2 regions of the Actinophytocola sp. genome follow, and region 1 is predicted to be linked to the other one. Evidence: predicted binding sites of a transcription regulator. Region 1 holds the regulator's gene; the other holds the start of a gene.
What was found. Region 1 encodes LexA, which represses DNA repair genes until DNA is damaged. Its sites were predicted from a motif close to CGAACACGTGTTCG; they were not measured.
Positions count from the first base shown of each region.

Region 2: a site for LexA is predicted at 2,754-2,767, ahead of dnaB (replicative DNA helicase). Genes of this name have one in related genera too.

Region 1 is NZ_JBOHGB010000018.1:21,712-29,097, reverse strand. It holds gene ACRDTB_RS09325 (vitamin B12-dependent ribonucleotide reductase) at 1-411, opposite strand, end outside; gene nrdR (transcriptional regulator NrdR) at 507-959, opposite strand; gene ACRDTB_RS09315 (LysM peptidoglycan-binding domain-containing protein) at 1,345-1,812, opposite strand; gene lexA (transcriptional repressor LexA) at 2,149-2,814, shown strand; gene ACRDTB_RS09305 (amidase) at 2,811-4,127, shown strand; gene ACRDTB_RS09300 (hypothetical protein) at 4,124-5,209, opposite strand; gene hflX (GTPase HflX) at 5,274-6,686, opposite strand; gene dapF (diaminopimelate epimerase) at 6,813-7,386, opposite strand, start outside.
Region 2 is NZ_JBOHGB010000144.1:3,819-11,204, reverse strand. It holds gene ACRDTB_RS31005 (hypothetical protein) at 1-667, shown strand, start outside; gene rpsF (30S ribosomal protein S6) at 741-1,037, shown strand; gene ACRDTB_RS30995 (single-stranded DNA-binding protein) at 1,056-1,541, shown strand; gene rpsR (30S ribosomal protein S18) at 1,576-1,821, shown strand; gene rplI (50S ribosomal protein L9) at 1,836-2,288, shown strand; gene dnaB (replicative DNA helicase) at 2,789-4,162, shown strand; gene ACRDTB_RS30975 (MarR family winged helix-turn-helix transcriptional regulator) at 4,173-4,619, opposite strand; gene ACRDTB_RS30970 (SDR family NAD(P)-dependent oxidoreductase) at 4,652-5,539, shown strand; gene ACRDTB_RS30965 (hypothetical protein) at 5,607-7,386, opposite strand, start outside.

The DNA.
Region 1 (7,386 bases):
GCTGAACACCTGGTGGAGCAGCATCCAGGTCAGCTCGTGGGAGAAGACCTCGGCATCGGCCGGTGTGGCGAAGTAGCCGTGCTTGGTGCCGGCGTCCACATAGGTCTTGACGACGCGGTCGATCAGCTGGCGCAGCGAGTGCTCACGGACCGGGGTGCCCACCGCGCCCCGGAAGTACTTGCTGGTCACGATGTTCGTCGCGTTGACCGACCAGAACTCGGGGAACTCCACGCCCCGCTGCTCGAAGTTCACCGAGCCGTCGCGCCAGTTGGTCATCACCACGTCGCGCTGCTCCCAGGTGACCTCGTCGTACGGGTGCACACCATCGGTGGTGTGCACACGCCGCACGGTGAGCCCCCGGCTCACCTCCTGGGCGCCCCGCGCCGCCGAAGCGCCGACAGTCTCCGTCATGACCAGTCCCTCTCCCTCGTTACTCGCTACCCCTGACACCGACGTCCCCGCTGACGTCACCGTCCGATCCGACCTGTTCCTGATTCGTTGCCGCCTCATGCCTCTGGTGTTCCCCGCAACCCCGCGATCTCCTTCTCGAAGTCCTCGATCGACGAGAAGGAGCGGTACACGCTGGCGAACCGGAGATAGGCGACCTCGTCGAGCTCGCGCAGCGGGCCGAGGATGGCGAGCCCGACCTCGTGGCTCGGCACCTCGGCCGGTCCGGTCGACCGGATCGTCTCCTCGACCAGCTGGGCCAGTTGTTGCAGTGCGTCCTCGTCGACGGGGCGTCCCTGACACGCACGCCGCACCCCGGTGACGACCTTCTCGCGGCTGAACGGCTCGGTGACGCCGGAGCGCTTTACCACCGCGAGGACCGCCTCCTCGACCGTGGTGAACCGCCGGCTGCACTTCGCGCACGACCGCCGCCGCCGGATGGCCTGGCCTTCGTCCACCTCCCGGGAGTCGACGACCCTGGAGTCCGCATGGCGGCAGAACGGACACTTCATCCAGGATCACCCCTCGTCGTCTCGCCCGCTCGCAGCCAAGCCCACGTGGTGATCACCTTGTGGATGGCCGGTGGACAACCTGCCCCAGCCTGTGGACTAACTACAAGTCTGTAACTACTAGATGTTGGGGTCGACGGTATGCCTAGACGCCACATGATGCAAGTCGCCCAAGTGCGGACATGCGGAAGGGGGATGTTGTCCGGGTCACTCGGGGAACGTGATCGCCCGTGCCGGGAACGGCATCCGGCGTCAACCAGGCAGGCGACACTCGTACGCGGCAGCGGACGCTCGTCGAGTAGCTCGCGTCGGTTCATCAGTCGCCGGAGTCGGGGTGGCTCCGGGCATCGCCGAACGAGGGTCGCGTGGCAGCGCGATCGGCCGTGGTTCAGCCGGCGGTCGGGACGGTTAACGGCTGGCCGGGCGTGACTCCGTCCGCCAGGCCGCCGTTCAGCTCGCGAATCCGGTCGACCACCGCGCTCTCGTCGCTGCCCGGCGCGACCCGGCCGGCCAGCTCCCACAGACTCTCCCCGGGCTCCACCCGGACCACCGTGGTCCGCTCCGGCACCGAGGCCTGCCCCGAGCTCGCCAACATCCCCAGGCCGACCACGGCCAGGCACACGACGGCCGCGACCGCGAGCAGCCACGACACGGGCAGGTGCGGCCGCCTCGGCGCGCAGTCCGTCCGCGGGACCACCCGGGGCGCACCCACGACGCGACGCCGGGTCGGCGGGGCGACCGGGCGCGTCCGGCGGCGCAGCGGGGGAACGACCTGCTCGACAGCCTCGCGCTGGGCCGGAACACGCGCCCGCGTCCGCTCGGCCTGCTCCTTCGCCCGGTGCGCCACCACGCTCATGACTGCCTCCCGTCGCGTTCGAACACCTGCCCGAAGCTCGAACAGTCGTTCGATCGAACCCTCGTGCGAATTTGTACCACGGGCCACCGACAAAAACGAGAACCGTCCGGCGTGTCGTCGAACAGGTGTTTGATCTCGTCGTGGCGGACGGTTAACGTCGAAGTCGCAGTTGAAACAGACAGTCACATCCGGGCGTTCGAACAGACGACCGGCGCGCAGGGAGGCAGGGCAGTGCCACGCAAACCCGGAGGAATACCCAAGGGTGTCCCCAAGCGGAAGCCCCTCAAAGGGAACCTACGCAGCTTCCCGGACCTCGACCGGGGCGAAGACACCGAGCTGCCCGTCCGGCAGCGCGAGGTGCTCGAGGTGATCCGCACCTGGGTGGAGCGGTTCGGCTACCCGCCGAGCGTCCGGGAGATCGGCGAGGCCGTGGGGCTCACCTCCACCTCGTCCGTCGCCTACCAGCTGCGCGCCCTCGAACAGAAGGGCTACCTGCGCCGCGACCCGAACCGGCCGCGGGCCATCGGGGTGCTGCCGCCCGACGCCGTGCCGGAGCCGGCCGACGGGGTCGGCGCCGCCACGCTGGTCGGCGAGGACACGGTCGACGAGAGCGCCGAGAGCATGCCGGCTCCGGCGTACGTCCCGGTCCTCGGTCGTATCGCCGCCGGTGGGCCGATCCTCGCCGAGGAGGCCGTCGAGGACGTCTTCCCGCTGCCGAAGGAGATCGTCGGCGAGGGAGCGCTGTTCCTGCTGCGCGTCGCCGGTGACTCGATGATCGACGCGGCTATCGCCGACCAGGACTGGGTCGTGGTGCGCCAGCAGCCGACCGCCGACAACGGGGAGATCGTCGCCGCCATGATCGAGGGCGAGGCGACCGTCAAGACGTTCAAGCGCAAGGACGGCCACGTCTGGCTGTTGCCGCACAACGAGGCCTACGAGCCGATCCCCGGCGACGACGCGACGATCCTCGGCAAGGTCGTGGCGGTCCTGCGGCGGTTGTGACGCGGCCACCGGGTGCGGGCTTCTTCACCGAGCACACCGTCGCCGAGCTCGCCGATGAGCTGCGGGGCGGCCGGCGCTCGCCCACCGACCTGGTGGAGCACGCGCTGGCGGCCGCCGCCCGGCTCGACCCGTCGCTCAACGCGTTCGTGACGCTCGACGAGGCCGGTGCCCGCGGGGCCGCCCGCCGTGCTGCCGACGAACTCGCCGCCGGCCGGGATCGCGGGCCCCTGCACGGGATACCGGTCGCGGTGAAGGACCTCGTCGACACGGCGGGCCTGCGCACGACCATGGGCTCGCGGCACTTCGCCGACAACGTGCCCGAGCGGGACGCGGAGTGCGTGCGCCGGCTGCGGGAGGCCGGCGCGGTCGTGGTCGGCAAGACCGTGACGCACGAGTTCGCCTACGGGCCGACCGGCGACCGCTCGGCGACCGGGCCGGCCCGCAACCCGTACCGCCCGGCGGCCATGTCCGGCGGGTCCAGCGCGGGGTCCGCCGTCGCCGTGGCCGCGGGCATTGTCCCGCTGGCCGTCGGCACGGACACCGGTGGCTCGGTACGTATCCCGGCCGCGTGCTGCGGCATCGTCGGGCTGCGGCCGACCTTCGGTGCGATCCCGGGCGACGGCGTCTTCCCGCTGTCCCCGACCCTGGACGCGGTCGGCCCGCTCACCCGGACGGTCGCCGACTGCCGGCTGCTGTGGCGCGTACTGGCCGACACCGGACCGGAGCCTGACGAGCCGCCGCGGCCGCGGATCGGCTGGGTGGCCCCGGAGACGTTCCACCCGGCCGACGACGCCGTGACACGTGCGGCGCGTGCGCTGGTGCCGCACGCCGAGGACGTGGCCGTGCCGAACGCCGGGACGCTGCTGTCGATCTACGGCGCCATCCACGGCAGCGACGCCTACGCGATCCACGCCGAGCGCGTGGCGAGGGCCCCCGAGCTGTTCGACGAGGAGGTGCTGGCCCGGCTGCGGGCGGCCGAGGAGGTGCGCGGCTGGGAGTACGTGCGGGCACTCGAGGACCGGCGCCGGGCCCTCGACACGATCGGCTCGCTGTTCGCCGACCACGACCTGCTGGCGCTGCCCACGGTTCCGCTCCCGGCCCCACCGGTCGGCGCGCGGACCGGACGGATCGGTGACACGGAGATCGACGTCCGCACCGCGCTGCTGTCGCTGACCAGCCCGTGGAGCGTGCTAGGCCTGCCCGCGCTGTCCGTGCCCGCCGGAATGGTCGACGGCCTGCCGGTGGGACTCCAGCTCGTCGCACCGCCCGGCGGCGAGGAACTGCTGCTGAGCGCGGCCGAACACCTCGGCTAACCGCGGTAGAAGCGGCGGCGGGACCGCGCGGTGCGCCAGCGCAGCGACGCGAGCACGCCCATCATGAGCAGGATGGCCACACCGGCCGCGGGCACGATCGGCAGCCCCTGCTTCTCCACGTTGTTGCTGGCCAGGTCGCCCGCCGGCGCGGGGGCGACCGACTCCGGCGTCTTCTCCGCCTCGGACTCCTCCTCCGCCGGCGCGGCCGCCGGTGCGACCAGCTCGAGGGCCTCGTTCACGAAGCGGATCGGCTCGCCGGACCTCTCCGACGCCGAGACCAGCGAGCCGTCCGGCTCGAACGCGATCGCCTCGCCCTGCGCCTCGTTCGGCAGCGGCACCCGCACCGGCTCGCTGTTCAGCGCCTTGACGATGTCCTTGTCCGGCGCGGCGTAGAGGTAGGCGTCGGTGTAGGTGCGCACCGCCACGACGGTCCCGTCCGAGCTCACCGCGCCGCCGGTGATGGTCCGCGAGCCGACCGGGCCCGGCACCGGGCCGCCCGGGGTGTCGGTCGCCTCCAGCTTGATGGTGGCGACCTTCTTCATCGGGGTCGGGCCGGGGCTCTGCAACTGGCGGACCGGCGAGTAGACGCCGGCGTTGCCCACGTCCTTGGTCACGAAGTACGGCGCGCCGTTGGCACCGACCAGCAGCGCCTCCGCGTCGTGCTTGCCGTCCGGGTAGGTCAGCCGATACAGCGTCGACTTGCCGGCCGGCGTGAGCGCGATCAGCGCCGCGGTATCCCGCTCGAGGTTGTTGTCGCCGCCGTCGGCCAGGAGGAACGTGCCGTCCGGCGCGCGGCCGAGATCCTCGACGTCGAACGGGTCGGTCTGGCCGACGATCTGCCGCTCGACCGTGCAGTCCTTGCGGACCACGAGCACCGTCGCCTTCTCACCGCCGTCGTTGACCATGTACCAGCGGTCCTTGTCGGCGAGCACGCCGGACAGCTCGGCCAGGCGCGGGTCCTTCATCGCGCACTTGTTCACCGGTGCCTCAGGTTTAGGGGGATCAGCAGGCTGGGCGGCTGCCGCCTGGGCCGGGATCACCAGCCCGAACAGCAGCGACACTGCTAGGACAGCTCGCCGCACACCACACCTCCGTGACCCGAACGTCACCGATCTGGAGCCCCACCGTATCGCTACTAGTTACGGATCAGGCGGATGTGCCGTTCACGGAAAAACGTTCCAACATGCCGGCCAGATCGGCTTTCACCTTGGCATGCAGCACGGTTCCTTGCTCGGTGTGCCGCTCGGCGAGCACATCGCCGTCCCGGTGCACCCGCGCGACCAGCTCGCCCCGCGTGTACGGGACCAGCACCTCCACCTCGACCGACGGCCGCGGCAGCAGCTCGGTGATCCGCTCGCGCAGCTGCTCGGCCCCCGCGCCGGAGTGGGCGGAGACGAACACCGCGCCGGGCAGCAGGTGCCGCAGCCGGGCCAGCGCCACCTGGTCGGTGGCGTCGATCTTGTTGACCACGACGAGCTCGGTGGGCAGGCCCTGGTCCCGGCGGTCGGCGATCTCACCGAGCACCTCGCGGACCGCCTCGACCTGCCACTCCGGGTTCGGGTCGGAGCCGTCAACCACGTGCAGGATGAGGTCCGCGTCCGCGACCTCGTCCAAAGTGGACCGGAATGCCTCGACCAGCTGGTGCGGAAGGTGCCGCACGAAGCCGACCGTGTCGGTGAGCGTGTACGGCAGCCCGTCCGGCGTGGTGGTGCGCCGCACGGTGGCATCCAGGGTGGCGAACAGCGAGTCCTCCACCAGCACCCCGGCGCCGGTCAGCGCGTTGAGCAGGCTCGACTTGCCGGCGTTGGTGTATCCGGCGATGGCGACGCTGGGGATCTCGTTGGCGATCCGGCGCCCTCGCTTGGTGTCGCGCACCGTGCTGATCGCGGCGATCTCCTTGCGGAGCTTGGAGATCTTGGCCCGGATGCGCCGGCGGTCGGTCTCCAGCTTGGTCTCACCGGGTCCGCGCAGGCCCACGCCCGCGGAACCGCCGCCGGCCCGGCCACCGGCCTGCCGGGACAGCGCCTCGCCCCAACCACGCAGACGCGGCAGGAAGTACTGCAGCTGTGCCAGCTCGACCTGTGCCTTGCCCTCCTTGGACCGCGCGTGCTGGGCGAAGATGTCGAGGATCAGCGCCGTCCGGTCGATGACCTTGACCTTGAGCTTCGCCTCCAGCTGGCGCAGCTGGCTCGGCGAGAGCTCGCCGTCGCAGATGACGGTGTCCGCGCCCACGGCCGCGACCACGTCGGACAGCTCCCGCACCTTGCCGGAGCCGACGTAGGTGGCCGGGTCGGGTCGGTCGCGGCGCTGTACGAGCCCATCGAGGACCTGGGAGCCGGCGGTCTCGGCCAGCCGGGCGAGCTCGGCGAGCGACGCCTCGGACTGCGCGGCCGTGCCGTCGGTCCACACGCCGACCAGGACGACCCGCTCCAGGCGCAGTCGGCGGTACTCGACCTCGGTGATGTCGGCTAGCTCGGTCGAAAGACCCGCCACCCGCCGCAACGCGACTCGGTCGGAGAGCTCGAGTTCACCCGCAGAGAGCTCAGCCAGGTCGGTCAACCCCGAGTCGACGTGATCGTCGGTGAAACCCTGATTGAGATTCTCTGTCACGTGGTGAAACCCTCCGTTTGATCCGTTGTGCCGGTATTCAATGGTCGCACGGTTCAGCGAGGGCATCGACCGGATTTATTCCGGAATGCCATCCCACCAGGCACGATCGAGTTCCCCACGAGCCACGAAAACGGCCGGCCCGGTCAGCACGGACGTGCTCTCGCCGACCTCGACACGCACCCGGCCACCGGGAATCTCGACCGTCGCCGCGCCGGTTCGCGTGCCGCCGCCGTGCAGCACGCCGGCCACCGCGGCCACCGTGCCGGTACCGCAGGAGCGGGTCTCGCCCACGCCGCGCTCGTGCACCCGCATGCGGACCCGGTCGGGCGCCTCGACCACGACGAACTCGACGTTCACGCCGTCCGGGAACACCGCGTGGTCGTAGGCCGGCGGGACGGTCAGGTCGAGGTCGTCGAGCCGGTCCACGGCGCACACGAGGTGCGGGTTGCCGACGTCCACGGCGATCCCGGCCAGCGTGCGGCCGCCGACGGTCGCGGTGGACTCGCCGGTCACCCTCGCGGGCCCCATGTCGACCGCGACGTCGCCGTCCGGCCCGACCACGACCGGGCGGGCGCCGGCACGGCTGCCGACCAGGAACTCGTTGTGCGCCACCAGTCCCGCGTCGACCAGGTAGCGAGCGAACACGCGC
Region 2 (7,386 bases), on a different contig from region 1:
GGCCGCCGTGCCGCGCATCAGGTCGGCCATCCGGACCATCCCGCTCATCGGTGGCGTGCTCGGCCAGGTCGTCTCCGGCGTGCAGGGCGTGCTCTCGTCCGGCTGCGGCATCGTCGTCAATGTGGCGAACACGGCCGCGGCCCCGGTGCAGGACGGCACGAAGGCCGTCGCGGACACCTCGGAGAAGGTGGTCGGCGCCCTGGTCCCCGGCGGCACCGCGCCCGGCGGCGGTGGCCCCGGTGCCGAACTGCCCGGAGGCGGGAACGGGCCGGGTGGCCCGGGCGCCATGCCGCGCCCGAACCAGCCGCCGATCGGCGGTTACCAGCCGGGTGGCTGGTCGCTCTACCAGCCGGGCCTGTCGAACTTCGGCCGCTGGCCGATGGCCGACTACGGCTCGGTCCCGTACGCGCGGGCCGGCCTGTTCGCGCCCGCGCCGGGCGTGCGCTACGGCGGGAACGTGCCGGGCTACACGCCGGAGTTCGGCATCCTCGGCGCCGACCACAAGGGCGACGGCGTGCAGGCCGCCGGCCGCGCCGAGGCGCTGACGCCGCCCGAGGGCCAGAAGATCGCCCTGCCGGTGCTGCTCGCGGTGCTCGCGCTGTCCGTGGTCACCGCCGCGCTCGTACGGACCTGGGTGCTGCGCCGGGCACCGGCCGCGGCCCTGTAGCCTGTATCTCGCAAGACCCCTCCTGCCACGGAGAGCCCGTGGCCGCCGAGTCCACAGGAGGTGAGTGGTCTTCATGCGTCATTACGAGGTCATGGTCATCCTCGATCCCACTCTCGACGAGCGCACGGTCGCGCCGTCCCTGGACACCTTCCTCAACGTCATCCGCACCTCGGGCGGCAACGTGGAGAAGGTGGACGTGTGGGGCAAGCGTCGGTTGTCGTTCGAGATCAAGAAGCAGACCGAGGGCATCTACGCGGTGCTCGACGTGAACGCGGATCCGGACGCGGTGAAGGAGCTGGACCGCCAGCTCGGCCTTCAAGAGTCGGTGCTGCGGACTAAAGTCCTGCGGCGCGACCCCGCGGGGGCCTGAGACCGGGAGGTACAGCAAATGGCTGGCGACACTGTTATCACTGTGATTGGCAACCTGACCGCCGATCCGGAGCTGCGGTTCACGCAGTCCGGCGCCGCGGTCGCCAACTTCACCGTCGCCTCGACGCCCCGCATGTTCGACCGCCAGAGCGGCGAATGGAAGGACGGCGAGGCACTTTTCCTGCGGTGCAGCATCTGGCGGCAGTCCGCCGAGAACGTGGCCGAGTCGCTCACCCGCGGCGCCCGCGTCATCGTCAGCGGCCGGCTCAAGCAGCGCTCCTTCGAGACCCGTGAGGGCGAGAAGCGCACCGTCGTCGAGCTCGAGGTCGACGAGATCGGTCCGTCGCTGCGGTACGCCACCGCGAAGGTCAACAAGGTGAGTCGCGGCAGCGGCGGGGGCGGCTTCGGCGGCTCCGGCGGCGGCGCACCCGCCGACGACCCGTGGGGCTCCGCGCCGCCCGCCGGCTCCTCCGGCGGCGGGTTCAGCGACGAGCCGCCGTTCTGACCGTCCACTGACTGACTGATTCGGGAGACCAATCGTGGCCAAGCCACCCATTCGCAAGCCCAAGAAGAAGGTTTGCGTGTTCTGCAAGTCGAAGAAGTCCGACGCGCAGCCGATCGACTACAAGGACACCACGCTGCTCCGGAAGTACATCTCCGACCGCGGCAAGATCCGTGCCCGCCGGGTCACCGGCAACTGCAGCCAGCACCAGCGCGATGTCGCCATCGCGGTGAAGAACGCGCGGGAGATGGCCCTGCTGCCCTACACCTCGACCGCGCGCTGATCAGGAGTCCGCCGATGAAACTCATCCTCACCGCCGACGTGTCCGGCCTCGGTGGGCCGGGCGACATCGTCGAGGTCAAGGACGGCTACGGGCGCAACTTCCTGCTGCCGCGCAGGTTGGCGATCATCGCCACCAAGGGCGCGGAGAAGCAGGTGCAGACCATCCGCCGCGCACAGCAGTCGCGGGAGATCCGGGGTCTGGACCACGCGCAGGAGGTCAAGGCCGCGCTCGAGAGCATCGACCCGGTACCGCTGCGGGCCAAGGCCGCCGCCGCGTCCGGCAAGCTGTTCGGGTCGGTCACCACGACCGACATCGTCACGGCGGTCAAGGCGGCCGGCGGCCCGGTGCTCGACAAGCGCACCATCGAGCTGTCCGGTCACATCAAGACCGTCGGCAAGCACTCCGTCAGCGTGCGGCTGCACCCCGACGTCACCGCGGCGTTCAAGGTCGACGTCACCGCCGGCTGACCTGACGGAGAGTAACTCCTCTCGCCTCAGCCCCGTGCCAGGCTCACCCGAGTCCGGCACGGGGCTGTTGTCGTGCGCCGAGTTGTCCACATGTGGGTTAACCCGCCAGAGGGTGCCTTCGACGACACGCCGACGAGGCGGTTCGGCACGACACGCCGGACCCGAAGCGGTTAGTTTTTCCACAACCTGTACACAGGCCCTAAGCAGGGACTTTATCTCTCGTTGATCAAGCTGTCCACAGGTTGTCCCCAGCGGAGAAGGGGCCTGTGGTTCGTTGCCCTCAGGCATCCCCAGCTTGTCCACAGAAGCGTCCCCAGCGAGGTTTGGCACGGCGCGATCGCGACCTCTAACCTCTCGCGAGGTTCCTCGCTCTACGTAGGCACAACGGATGGCTGGGGCGGCGGCGACACGCCAGTGATCCTGGGGTTCTTTACGCCCGCATCGTGGTTGCCTAGCGTGTAGTATCGAACACCCGTGCGATTTTCGAGGAGGGGTTCTCGGTGGCGTTGACCGATGACCGTCCGCCCGCGGCCGCCCCCGCGGAAGGCGCGCTCGACCGGCAACCGCCCCAGGATCTCGCCGCGGAGCAGAGCGTGCTCGGCGGCATGATGCTGTCGAAGGACGCCATCGCGGACGTCGTCGAGGTGCTGCGCCCCGGCGACTTCTACCGACCGGCACACCAGGCGGTGTACGACTGCGTGCTCGACCTGTACGGCCGCGGCGAGCCGGCCGACGCGGTCACGGTGTCGGCCGAGCTGGAGCGGCGCGGGGAGCTGCGCCGGGTGGGCGGCGCGCCGTACCTGCACACGCTGATCGCCACCGTGCCGACGGCCGCGAACGCCGGGTACTACGCGGAGATCGTCGCGGAGAAGGCCATCCTGCGCCGGCTCGTCGAGGCGGGCACGCGGATCGTGCAGCTCGGCTACGCGGGCGCCGACGGCGCGGACGTCAACGAGGTCGTCGACCGCGCGCAGTCGTCGATCTACGAGGTCACCGAGCGGCGGATGAGCGAGGACTACGTCGCGCTCGAGGAGCTGCTGCAGCCGACCATGGACGAGATCGACGCCATCGCCTCGCGCGGCGGCTCGTCCCTCGGCGTGCCGACCGGCTTCGAGGACCTGGACGCGGTCACCAACGGCCTGCATCCCGGCCAGATGGTCATCGTGGCGGCCCGCCCGGGCATCGGTAAGTCGACGCTGGGGCTCGACTTCTGCCGGTCGTGCTCGGTGCGCAACGGGATGACCAGCGTGATCTTCTCGCTGGAGATGAGCCGTACCGAGATCGTCATGCGCATGCTCTCCGCCGAGGCCAAGATCCGCCTCGCCGACATGCGCGGCGGCCGGATGACCGACGACGACTGGACCCGGCTGGCCCGGCGGATGAGCGAGGTCAGCGAGGCGCCGCTGTTCGTGGACGACTCGCCGAACCTGACGATGATGGAGATCCGCGCGAAGGCCCGGCGGCTCAAGCAGCGCCACGACCTGAAGCTGCTCGTCGTCGACTACATGCAGCTGATGACGTCGGGCAAGCGCGTCGAGTCCCGCCAGCAGGAGGTGTCGGAGTTCTCCCGGCAGCTCAAGCTGCTGGCCAAGGAGCTCGAGGTGCCGGTGGTGGCGATCAGCCAGCTGAACCGCGGCCCCGAGCAGCGCACCGACAAGCGCCCGATGCTGGCCGACCTGCGCGAGTCCGGCTCGCTGGAGCAGGACGCCGACATGGTGATCCTGATCCACCGCCCGGACGCCTGGGAGCGGGACGACCCCCGGGCCGGCGAGGCCGACCTGATCCTGGCGAAGCACCGCGCCGGCCCGACGACCACCGTCACCGTGGCGCACCAGCTGCACTACTCCCGCTTCGCGGACCTGGCCCAGGGCTAGTGCGCCGCGGTTACGCGGTCAGCGAGGCGTGCAGCGCTCGGAGTAGCCGGTTGAGCGCGGCCTGGTCGGCGGGGCCGAGGCCACGGAGGAAGTCAGCTTCGATGTCCGCCGCCGACTTCGCCAGCTCGTCGGCTGCCGAACGGCCGGTTCCGGTGAGGGTGATGACGCGTCGCCGCCGGTCCGAGGGGTCGACGTGGCGGTCGATCATGTGCTGGTCAGCCAGGCCGTCGAGGATGGGCACCACGTTTCTGGGATCGACGGCGACGAGACGGCTGAGGGCCTGCTGTCCCAACGGGCCGCGTTCGCGCAGTGCCCGCAGGACCGCGTGTTGGGTCGGTGTCAGGTTGTGGCGACGCAGCATGCCGATCCAGCTTCGCTCGGCCAGCGAGCCGAGCCGGGCGAGCAGGTAGCCGGTCCCGGTCTCGAACGACAGCTGATTGCCGGTCTCACCCTTCATGCGATCATCATACGCCATGATATACATGAGCCATGACAGACATGAATCATGACCAAAAGCCCGTCTATCTGGTGACCGGAGCGACCAGCGGCGTGGGCCACGCCAGCGCCGCGCAGCTGGCCACCCGCGACACACGCGTCCTGCTCGGCGCCCGGTCGGCCGACAGCGGTCATGCCGCCGCGTCCGCGATCAGAGCACGGACCCCGAAGGCCGACCTCGAGGTCGTGGTCGCCGACCTGTCGGACATGAGGCAGGTGCGGTCGCTGGCCGAGCAGGTACTGCGACACACCACCCGCCTCGACGGCCTCATCCTCAACGCCGCCGAGGTTCGGACTCGGCGTGAGCTCGGCCCCGACGGGTTCGAAACCAACTTCGCCACGAACTACCTGTCCGGATTCCTGCTGACGCACCTGCTGCTGCCGTTGCTCACCAGCTCCGCACCCGCGCGGATCGTCGCCCTGTCATCGTCGAACCACGCCCACGTCAAGCACCTCGACCTGGACGCGTTGCCCACCGGCACCGACTTCAACCACATCCGGATGTACACGACGACCAAACTGCTCACCGTGCTGTTCGTGTCGGAACTCGCGCGACGCGCTCACGGAACCGGCGTGACGGCCAACGCCGCGGACCCGGGATTCGTGCGCACCAACCTCGGCCGGCACACGACGGGACTGTTCCGCCTCTTCCTCACGGTCACGCGCCCCTTCCAGACCTCCCCCGCCAAAGCCGCCCAGACAACGGTGTACCTCGCCACCGCACCCGAGGTCACGACGACCAGCGGCGGCTACTTCGCCAACGGCCGCCCCGCCCGGCCGAGCCCGCTCTCCCAGGACCCGGCAGTCGCACGCAAGCTGTGGGACCTCAGCGTCGACCTCCTGACGCGGCGCGGCCTCGCGTCAAGCGACGAGCTGACCTGATGTCGGTCGCCGGACGAGCGAGGGCCCGGGAGCGGGTGGCTCCCGGGCCCTCGTTCACCGGATCCGATCAGGCGATCGGGTGGAAGGTGAACAGGTTGGCCAGCGCCGCCCGGGTGGCGGACAGCGAGGCGTCGTCCAGGGTGGACGCGGTGTCCAGCCCGGACAGAGCCGGCGACTCGAACGGCATCGTGTTCAGCGACGGGTCCGGCACCTCGGGGAGAGCGCCGACCGAGGGCACGGTGGGCACGATCTCCGTGGCGTCGACGTCGCCCACGGCCGGCACGGCCGGCACGCTCGGCAGCTCGACGGTCGGCTCGGCGACCTCGGGCACCGCGGGGACGGCGGGCAGCTGGGTCGTCACCGCGGTGAGGTCACCCGCGGCCGGCAGCCCGGCGGTCACGTCGGACACGTCGGTCAGGTCACCGGTCGCGGGCAGCCCGCCGGTCAGATCACCGGTCGCGGGCAGCCCGCCGGTCAGATCACCGGTCGCGGGCAGTTCGGCGGGAACCGCCGGAACCGCTGGAACAGCGGGCACAGCCGGAACGTCGGCCAGGTCGGACACGTCGGCCAGGTCGCCGGCCGGCACGTCCGCCAGCGGGTTGCCGTCCAGCGGCAGGTCACCGAGCGGCAGGTCACCCAGCGGCAGGTCACCGAGCGGCAGGTCACCGAGCGGCAGGTCACCCAGCGGCAGGTCACCGAGCGGCAGGTCACCCAGCGGCAGGTCACCGGCGCCGAACGGGACGTCCGAGCGCGCACCCGGGAGCGGGTGGGGGAGCACGTGGTACTCGCCCGCCCCGGACACCGTGTTCGCGACCGCGGTCACCTGGTCCTTCCCGGGCACGCCGGCCATCCCGCCGGCGAACCCGTCGAGCACGCCGCTGAACACGCCGGCGAAGGGCACGTCGTGGTCGCGCTGCATCGAGCGACCCGACACCAGCGAGGGCACCTCGGTCGCCGACATGCCGCCGCCGTTGACCGGGAAGTCCAGCTGCGCCGACTCTTCGCCGACCGACAGGTAGCTGAGGTTGGTCGAGTCGGTGAACGCCTGCGCGAGCACCTCGACCGGCACGTCGTAGACCGGCGCGTTGGCGCCGACCGGGATCGTGCCGTCGATGCCGGACAGCGAGCCCGCCTGGCCGCTCGTGGTGGACGTGCCGCCGACGGAGTTGCCGCTGACGTTGTCGCCGTACGCCGCGGAGTCGCTCGCGACCGCCGCGACCGCGTCGCCGAACGGCTGCGCGACAGCGCCCGCGGGCACGTCGACCAGGTTGCCGGCCAGGAAGCCACCGTCGCCCGCGGTGTCGATGTCACCGCCGGAGGTGGCGAACGACGTGTTGTCCGCCATGGACGAGTTGACCCCGCCGACCCCGGAAGCCACGGCAGCGAAGCTCTGCGCCACCGGCAGCGCCTGGGGACTGACGACGTTGCCCGTGCCGAGGCCCGCGGTGCCGTCGGTGTGGACGTCACCACCCGCGTCGGACGACGTGGTGGACGACGCGTCGGACTCGTTGACACCCAGCGCCGCGGCCGACTCGCCGAACGCCTGCGCGGCCGAGCCGACCGGGCCGGACACCACGTTGCCGGCGAGCAGGCCGCCCTGGCCGTCGCTGTGGGCATCGCCGCCCGCGGTCAGGGTGCTGTCGTTCATCGCGGTCTGCTCGCCACCGGCCAGCGCGCTCGCGCCGGTGCCGAAGACCTGCGCGGGGATCGAGACCGGGACCTGCCCGATGTTGCCCGAGCCCGCGCCGCCGGTGCCGGTGGCGTTCGCGTCGCCGCCGGCGACGACCTCGTTGTCCGTGGTCGCCTCGGCGTCGGTGAACGCCACCGCGCCGCCGCCGTTGCCGAAC